DNA from 2 places in the Metapseudomonas boanensis genome. Region 1 is predicted to be linked to the other one. Evidence: predicted binding sites of a transcription regulator. Region 1 holds the regulator's gene; the other holds the start of a gene.
The links. Region 1 encodes sigma-54, which starts transcription at its own class of promoters, with help from an activator protein. Its sites were predicted from a motif close to ANTGGCATNNANNTTGCTNT; they were not measured.
Positions count from the first base shown of each region.

Region 2: OXH74_RS26370 (CmpA/NrtA family ABC transporter substrate-binding protein) is a predicted target of sigma-54. The motif match lies at 2,396-2,415, and genes of this name have one in related genera.

Region 1 covers NZ_CP113889.1:766,390-770,839, reverse strand. Annotated here, with positions in the region: gene rapZ (RNase adapter RapZ) at 1-355, opposite strand, end outside; gene ptsN (PTS IIA-like nitrogen regulatory protein PtsN) at 365-829, opposite strand; gene hpf (ribosome hibernation-promoting factor, HPF/YfiA family) at 839-1,147, opposite strand; gene OXH74_RS03585 (RNA polymerase factor sigma-54) at 1,231-2,727, opposite strand; gene lptB (LPS export ABC transporter ATP-binding protein) at 2,873-3,598, opposite strand; gene lptA (lipopolysaccharide transport periplasmic protein LptA) at 3,598-4,143, opposite strand; gene lptC (LPS export ABC transporter periplasmic protein LptC) at 4,130-4,450, opposite strand, start outside.
Region 2 covers NZ_CP113889.1:5,691,789-5,696,238, forward strand. Annotated here, with positions in the region: gene acnB (bifunctional aconitate hydratase 2/2-methylisocitrate dehydratase) at 1-1,911, shown strand, start outside; gene OXH74_RS26365 (YgdI/YgdR family lipoprotein) at 2,128-2,337, shown strand; gene OXH74_RS26370 (CmpA/NrtA family ABC transporter substrate-binding protein) at 2,536-3,750, shown strand; gene OXH74_RS26375 (ANTAR domain-containing response regulator) at 3,772-4,350, shown strand.

The sequences.
Region 1 (4,450 bases):
CGGCCAGGGAGCGATTGTCGTCGGTCAATGGGTGGCGCCTGCGCGTCTCGGAGAAACGGTTGAGCAGTACCTCGTCTTCGGCGTCTAGGTAGAGAACATCGCACTGGATATAGCGCGACCGGACTTCAGCGAGCAACTCGGGGAAGCGTTTCAGCTGGCTCGGCAGGTTGCGGGCATCGATCGAGACGGCGACTTTCGGCTCGAGCAGCTCAGTGTGCAGAAACGCCCGCTCAGCAAGCTCGGGCAGGAGGCCTGCCGGCAGGTTGTCGATGCAATAAAAACCGTTGTCTTCGAGCACGTGGAGAGCCGTGCTCTTCCCCGAGCCGGAGCGGCCGCTGACGATGATCAGGCGCATTGCACAGTCCTAGCGTCCGCTCTGGACGTCCACGACTACCTTGTACAGGTCGGCGCTGTCCGTTGCATGGCGCAGGCGATCGCGAACATCGCTGCGGTCCAGCATGCTGGCGATCTGGCGTAGCAATTCAAGGTGTTCATCGGTAGCGGCTTCTGGAACCAGCAATACGAACAGCAGATCCACCGGTGCGCCGTCGATGGCATCGAAGTCTACGGGGGCGTCCAGGCGCAACACTGCGCTGATCGGCGAGTTGCAGCCGGTCAGCCGACAATGGGGGATGGCGATACCGTTACCAAAGCCCGTGGAGCCGAGCTTTTCCCGCGATACCAGGCTTTCGAAGATGTCCTGACCATCGAGTTCGGGAAGGTCGCGAGCGACCAGGTTGGCAATCTGTTCGAGGACGCGTTTCTTGCTGCCGCCCGGCACGTTCACGAGGGAACGGCCGGGGGTCAGGATTTGCTCAAGTCGGATCATAGGGTAAGGTCAGCGGGCCGTGGCGCCCTGCTGGCGGTGAAGCTGCTTTTCCTTGTGTTTGATCAGTTGGCGATCAAGTTTGTCAGTGAGCAGGTCTATGGCGGCGTACATGTCTTCGTGCTCCGCGTTGGCAACGACTTCGCCGCCGGCAACGTGAAGGGTAGCTTCAATTTGTTGCTTGAGTTTCTCCACCTGCATGATCACCTGAACATTGGTGATGCGGTCAAAGTGGCGCTCCAGTCGTTCGAACTTCTCGACAACATAGTTGCGCAGGGCGTCGGTCACATCCAGTTGATGTCCACTGATGTTGACTTGCATACCGCTTTCTCCTTATTGCCCGTGTATATGAGACAGGCTAACGGGCCTGCCACCGGAACACTTTGGCGTGGCTCAATTCTGCATCACATCAGTCGCTTCCGTTCACTGGAAGGCGCGATCCCAAGGGATTCGCGGTACTTGGCAACTGTGCGACGCGCCACTTGGATACCCTGTGCTTCCAGTAAACCAGCGATCTTGCTGTCACTCAACGGCTTTTTCGGATTTTCCGCTGCGACCAGCTTTTTGAGGATTGCGCGGATCGCTGTGGATGAGCACTCGCCGCCTTCGGAAGTGCTTACGTGGCTGGAGAAGAAGTACTTCAGCTCGTAGATTCCGCGCGGTGTGTGCATGTATTTCTGGGTGGTTACCCGGGAGATCGTCGACTCGTGCATCCCTACCGCCTCGGCGATGTCGTGCAGCACGAGTGGCTTCATTGCCTCGTCGCCGTATTCGAGGAACCCACGCTGATGCTCGACAATCTGCGTGGCGACCTTCATCAGGGTTTCGTTCCGGCTCTGCAGACTCTTGATGAACCACCTGGCTTCCTGAAGCTGGTTGCGCATGAAGGTATTGTCGGCGCTGGAGTCTGCACGGCGGACGAAACCTGCGTAATGGGGGTTGACCCGCAGGCGTGGCACGGCTTCCTGGTTCAACTCCACCAACCAGCGCTCGTTGTGCTTGCGCACGATGACGTCGGGAACGACGTATTCCGGTTCGCTGGCCTCGATCTGCGAGCCAGGGCGCGGGTTGAGCCCCTGGATCAATTCGATGATCTGGCGCAGCTCATCCTCTTTGACCTTCATGCGGCGCATCAGCTGGCTGTAGTCGCGATTGCCCAGCAGGTCCAGGTAGTCGCCCGCAAGGCGTTGCGCTTCGCTCAGCCAGGGGGTGTTCAGCGGCAGTTGGCGCAGTTGCAGCAGCAGGCATTCGCGCAGGTCGCGGGCACCGATGCCGGCGGGCTCGAACTGCTGGATGCGGTGTAGCACCACTTCGATCTCGTCGAGTTCGATCTCGAGTTCCGGGTCAAAGGCTTCGGCAATCTCCGCAAGGGACTCTTCCAGGTAGCCATCGTTGTTGATGCAGTCGATGAGCGTGACGGCAATCAGCCGGTCGGTATCCGACATCGGAGCGAGGTTCAGCTGCCACAGCAGATGGCTTTGCAGGCTTTCGCCGACAGACGTGCGGGAGGTGAAGTCCCACTCATCGTCGTCGTTGCTAGGCAGGCTGCTGGCGCTGGTTTGGTAGACGTCTTCCCAGGCAGTGTCGACTGGCAGTTCGCTCGGGATGCGTTCATGCCATTCGCCGTCTTCCAGAGCTTCGGCATTAGCCTCGACGCTGGATTCCTGGAAGCTGGATTCCTGGGTGGAGGTGTTGGTCAGTTGCTCGCCTTCAGCCATGGGGTCGGAGGTGTCGAAATCTTCGCCATCCTCCTGTCGTTCCAGCATGGGATTGGATTCCAGCGCCTCCTGGATCTCCTGCTGCAGATCGAGGGTGGACAGTTGGAGTAGGCGGATGGCCTGTTGCAGCTGCGGAGTCATCGTCAGCTGCTGGCCCATCTTTAGGACTAGCGATGGTTTCATGGCAGGGGGCTTAGCACCTTATTCGCCGGCGCTCACGCGCCATCCACTACAGGGCGCCGAAGCGCCACCAGGAAGCAAATTATATGCCTGACCTTGAAGGATTTTCCTAGCTCTCGCAACCCGTCCTTACAGATCGGTTGTCGGGCTACAGACGGAATTCATGGCCCAGGTAGACTTCCTTCACCAACTGGTTGGCCAGGATTGCTTCGGCATCACCCTCGGCAATCAGCTGGCCATCGCTGACGATATACGCAGTCTCGCAGATATCCAGAGTCTCGCGGACATTGTGATCCGTGATGAGCACGCCAATTCCCTTGGCCTTGAGATGGTGGATGATCTGCTTGATGTCACCCACTGAGATTGGGTCGACTCCCGCGAAGGGCTCGTCCAGCAAGATGAACTTCGGGGCCGTGGCCAGCGCTCGGGCGATTTCCACCCGGCGTCGCTCACCGCCGGACAGGCTCATCCCGAGGTTGTCGCGGATATGGCTGATGTGGAATTCCTGGAGCAGGCTCTCCAGTTCCTTGCGACGGGAGGCGCGATCCAGGTCCTTGCGGGTTTCCAGGATTGCCATGATGTTGTCGGCAACGCTCAGCTTGCGGAAGATCGAGGCTTCCTGCGGCAGGTAGCCGATACCGGCGCGGGCGCGGCCGTGCATGGGCTGGTGGGTAACGTCCTGATGGTCAATCAGCACTCGGCCCTGGTCGGCTTTGACCAAACCCACGATCATGTAGAAGCACGTGGTCTTGCCCGCACCGTTGGGGCCAAGCAGGCCAACGATCTGGCCGCTATCGATCGAGACGCTGACGTCTCGTACCACCTGCCGGTTCTTGTAGCTTTTGGCCAGATGCTGGGCTTTGAGGGTCGCCATTACTGTGCTTGTCCCGCGTTCTGCTCTTTCTTCTTGGGCTGGATGACCATGTCGATCCGCGGGCGCGGCGTGCTGACGTTGGTGCCGGTGGCCCGCCCTGCATTCACGATCTGACGCTGGGTGTCATAGACGATCTTCTCGCCTTCGAAGGTATTGCCTTCCTGGATCACCTTGGCCTGGTCGATCAGTACGATGCGCTCATTGCTGGCAAAGTACTGGATGGTCATGCCGTAAGCCTTGACGATCTCCTTGTCGACGGCCGGCTTCTGTTCGTAATAGGCAGGCTTGCCGACCGACGTGAAGACCTGGATGTCGCCGTTGGAGTCCTGGGTGATGGTCACCGTGTCGCCGGTGATCTTCAGGGTACCCTGGGTGATGATGACGTCGCCGCGGTAAACCGCGACGCCCTGCTTGTCGTCCAGTTCGGCGCTGTCGGCCTGGACCCGGATGGGCTGGTCGCGGTCCGTCGGCAGGGCCCAGGCAGCGGCACTTCCGAGTGCGGCACCCAGGCTGAGCAGTAGGGGGAGGGTATTAACGAACCTCATGCTGGCCTCTTACGTTGGACTGCAGGAGCATCCTGCCGTCATTCAAGTACGCTTTCATTCCTTGCGCCGTGGTGACCCCGTTAGCCGCTTCGATTTTAACGGCTTGCTGGGTCTGCGCAAATTCCTCATCCGGGAACACGGTCAGTCGGCTGGTGGTGAGAATAGTGGGGCGGCCCTTGGCGTCAGTGCGTGCGACCCTGACGCTATCGATCAGTTCGACCTGGCTACCGCCAGGGAAGACTTCGCCGCGCTCGCTCTGCACATGCCAGGGATAGACGGTGCCGCGATACAGCTGCAGATCAGGCTG
Region 2 (4,450 bases), 790 kb from region 1:
GCCTACGTCGGTGACGTGGTCGGTACCGGCTCTTCCCGCAAGTCCGCCACCAACTCGGTGCTGTGGTTCTTCGGCGACGACATCCCGTTCGTGCCGAACAAGCGCGCCGGTGGCTTCTGCTTCGGCACCAAGATCGCCCCGATCTTCTACAACACCATGGAAGATGCCGGCGCCCTGCCGATCGAATTCGACTGCACCAACCTGGCCATGGGCGACGTCATCGACGTCTACCCGTACGAAGGCAAGGTCGTTCGCCATGACAGCGGCGAAGTCGTCACGACTTTCGAACTGAAAACTCCGGTGCTGCTCGACGAAGTCCGCGCCGGCGGCCGTATCCCGCTGATCATCGGCCGTGGCCTGACCGAGAAGGCCCGTGCCGAGCTGGGCCTGGGCGCTTCCGACCTGTTCAAGAAGCCGGAGTCCCCGGCCGACAGCGGCAAGGGCTTCACCCTGGCGCAGAAGATGGTCGGCCGTGCCTGCGGTCTGCCGGAAGGCCAAGGCGTGCGTCCAGGCACCTACTGCGAGCCGAAGATGACCACCGTCGGTTCCCAGGACACCACGGGCCCGATGACTCGCGACGAGCTGAAAGACCTCGCCTGCCTCGGCTTCTCCGCCGACCTGGTGATGCAGTCCTTCTGCCACACCGCCGCCTATCCGAAGCCCATCGACGTCAACACCCACCACACCCTGCCGGACTTCATCAAGACCCGCGGCGGTGTGTCCCTGCGTCCGGGCGACGGCATCATCCATAGCTGGCTGAACCGCATGCTGCTGCCAGACACCGTCGGCACCGGCGGTGACTCGCACACCCGCTTCCCGATCGGCATCAGCTTCCCGGCCGGCTCCGGCCTGGTGGCCTTCGCCGCTGCCACCGGCGTAATGCCGCTGGACATGCCGGAATCGGTACTGGTGCGCTTCAAGGGCAAGATGCAGCCCGGGATCACCCTGCGTGACCTCGTACACGCCATCCCCTACTACGCCATCCAGGCCGGTCTGCTGACCGTCGAGAAGAAAGGCAAGAAAAACATCTTCTCCGGCCGCATCCTCGAGATCGAAGGCCTCAACGACCTGACCGTCGAGCAGGCTTTCGAACTGTCCGACGCCTCGGCCGAGCGTTCCGCTGCCGGTTGCACCATCAAGCTGCCGGAAGAGGCCATCGCCGAGTACCTGAGGTCCAACATCACCCTGCTGCGCTGGATGATCGGCGAAGGCTACGGCGATGCCCGGACCCTGGAGCGTCGCGCCCAGGCGATGGAAGCCTGGCTGGCCAAGCCGAACCTGCTGGCAGCCGACCCGGACGCCGAATACGCCGCCGTCATCGAGATCGACCTGGCCGAGGTCAAGGAGCCGGTACTCTGCGCCCCGAACGACCCGGACGACGCCCGCCTGCTGTCCAGCGTGCAAGGTCGCAAGATCGATGAAGTGTTCATCGGCTCCTGCATGACCAACATCGGTCACTTCCGCGCCGCCGGCAAACTGCTGGACAAGGTCAAAGGGGGCATTCCGACCCGCCTGTGGCTGGCCCCGCCGACCAAGATGGACGCCCACCAGCTGACCGAAGAAGGCTACTACGGCATCTACGGCAAGGCCGGTGCGCGCATGGAAATGCCGGGCTGCTCGCTGTGCATGGGTAACCAGGCGCGCGTACAGACCGGTTCCACCGTGGTCTCCACCTCCACCCGTAACTTCCCGAACCGCCTGGGCGACGCGACCGACGTGTTCCTGGCCTCCGCCGAGCTGGCGGCCGTTGCCTCGATCCTGGGCAAACTGCCGACCGTCGAGGAGTACATGGCCTACGCGAAGAACATCGACAGCATGGCGGCCGATATCTACCGCTACCTGTCCTTCGACCAGATCGCCGAGTACAAGGAAGCCGCTGCGAACGCCAAGATCCCGGTCGTTCAAGCCTAAGCCCTAACCGGCCATGAAGAAGCCCCGCCCCGTGCGGGGCTTTTTCTTGGTCGTTGTCGCAACGCCGCGTAGCCCAACAAGACCCCGAGCCACTGAACATTGGGCTTCGCTAGCCCAGTGGCAACCGGCCGCAAGCAATCACGCGCCCCGCCTTGCAGACGTACCTGCAGCAGCTATGTTCCATGTAAGGGCGGACAATCGTGACGGAGCTAAGTGATGAAACAGGCGGTGTTGATTGTGATCTTCGTGCTGGGCCTTGCTGCGTGCTCCAGCGAATACCTGATTGCCACGGCCGACGGCCAGATCATCACCACCCATGAGAAGCCCGAACTGGACCGGGACACCGGCATGATTGAGTTCGAAGACGACGAGGGCCGCACCCAACAGATTCCCCAATCCCAGGTGAAGCAGATCATCGAACGTTGAGGTAGCTCCAGCCTCAAATCCTTGACCCCGCCCTGGCGGGGTTTCTTTTTTTTGAGCCACTGGCACATCGCTTGCTTTAGCCAGTTCACCAATACTCACTCCAACAGCGGAGCGGGTTGATGACGATGGCGTCGATGCCAGTGGCAGCTCCGGCAGCTCTGGGGCGACGCCATTTTGCTGATTAGGTGGCAAGAAACCATGACCGACAAGCAGACCCCTACACGATCGGACAGCCTGGACTGGGTGGCAGGCAGCGATGCCCCGGAAAAGTGCATGCTCAACCTGGGCTTCATGCCCCTGACCGATTCGGCCTCCCTGATCGTCGCCGCCACTCAGGGATTCGCGCAGCCATACGGGCTGACACTCAATCTGCAACGCCAGGCATCCTGGGCAACCCTGCGCGACAAACTGCTGGGCGGGGAGCTTGATGCCGCGCAGGCGCTCTACGGTCAGGTCTATGGCATCCAGTTCGGGATCGGTGGCCCTACTGCCGACATGGCGATCCTGATGACCCTGTGCCAGAACGGTCAGGCCATCAACCTCTCGGAACCCCTCAAGCGCACCGGCGTGACCAGTTCAGAGGCACTGACCCGCCACGTGCTCCATGGCGGTGCACGCCTGACCTTCGCCCAGACCTTTCCTACTGGCACCCATGCCATGTGGCTCAACTACTGGCTGGCGGCCCAAGGCATTCATCCGCTGCATGACGTCGACACAGTGGTGGTGCCGCCCTCGCAGATGGTCACTCACCTCAAGGCTGCCCGCATCGATGGCTTCTGTGCTGGCGGTCCCTGGGGCGCGCTGGCCGTGGAGCAAGGCCAAGGCTTTACCCTCGCCACAAGCCAGATGATCTGGTCCGATCATCCGGAGAAAGTCCTCGCCGTTACCCAGGCATTTACCGAGCAATACCCCAACACAGCCCGTGCCCTGACCATGGCCCTGCTGGAGGCCAGCCGTTTCATTGAAGACAACCCGGAGAATCGCCGCAGCACGGCCCAGCTGATCAGTGGCAGCGACTATGTCGACGTCCCTGTTTCAGCTATCGAACCACGCTTTCTGGGGCACTACGAAGACGGTCTCGGCAACGCGTGGGAGGACGCTCATCCCTTACGGTTCTTCGACCAGGGAAGGGTCAACATGCCTTACCTATCGGATGGCATGTGGTTCATGACTCAATTCCGTCGCTGGGGCCTGTTGCGTGACGATCCAGACTATCTCGGCATCGCACGCCAGGTTCAGCGGATCGATCTTTACAAACAGGCCGCTGGAGCACTGGGCATCGAGGTGCCCGAACCCATGCGCAGCGCCACACTGCTCGACGGCAAGCACTGGGACGGTAGCGATCCAGCAGGCTATGCCCGCAGCTTCCCGATCCATGCACTGGCTGGCAGCACCCAGGCCATGGCCCTGTAGCCGCGAGGGAAGACCGACATCATGTTGCGCATTCTCCTGATCAACGATACCGCCAAGAAAGTCGGCCGCCTGAGAGCCGCTCTGGTCGAAGCCGGCTTCGAGGTCATCGACGAGTCCGGCCTTACCATCGATCTGCCGGCGCGGGTCGAGGCAATTCGCCCGGACGTGATCCTCATCGACACTGAGTCCCCTGGACGGGACGTCATGGAGCAGGTCGTACTGGTAAGCCGTGACCAGCCTCGCCCCATCGTCATGTTCACCGACGAACACGACCCCAATGTCATGCGCCAGGCCATCCAATCCGGCGTCAGCGCTTACATCGTCGAAGGCATTCAGGCCGATCGCCTCCAGCCTATTCTCGACGTCGCCATGGCCCGTTTCGAAAGCGACCAGGCGTTACGCGCCCAGCTCACAGCCCGCGACCAGCAACTGGCCGAACGCAAGCGCATCGAACTGGCGAAAGGGCTGCTGATGAAGATGAAAAGCTGCAACGAAGAGGAGGCCTATACCCTAATGCGGCGCCAGGCCATGAGTCGACAGCAGAAGCTGATCCAAGTGGCCGAACAGATCATCGCCATGCACGAGATGCTGGGGCACTGACCTCAGACTCTGGCAACTGTATCGCTCACCGGCACCGCTGTACTGCTCCAGTCACGTCGTACAGCAAAACTGTACGACTTGCGTTGTACGGCCGTGTATC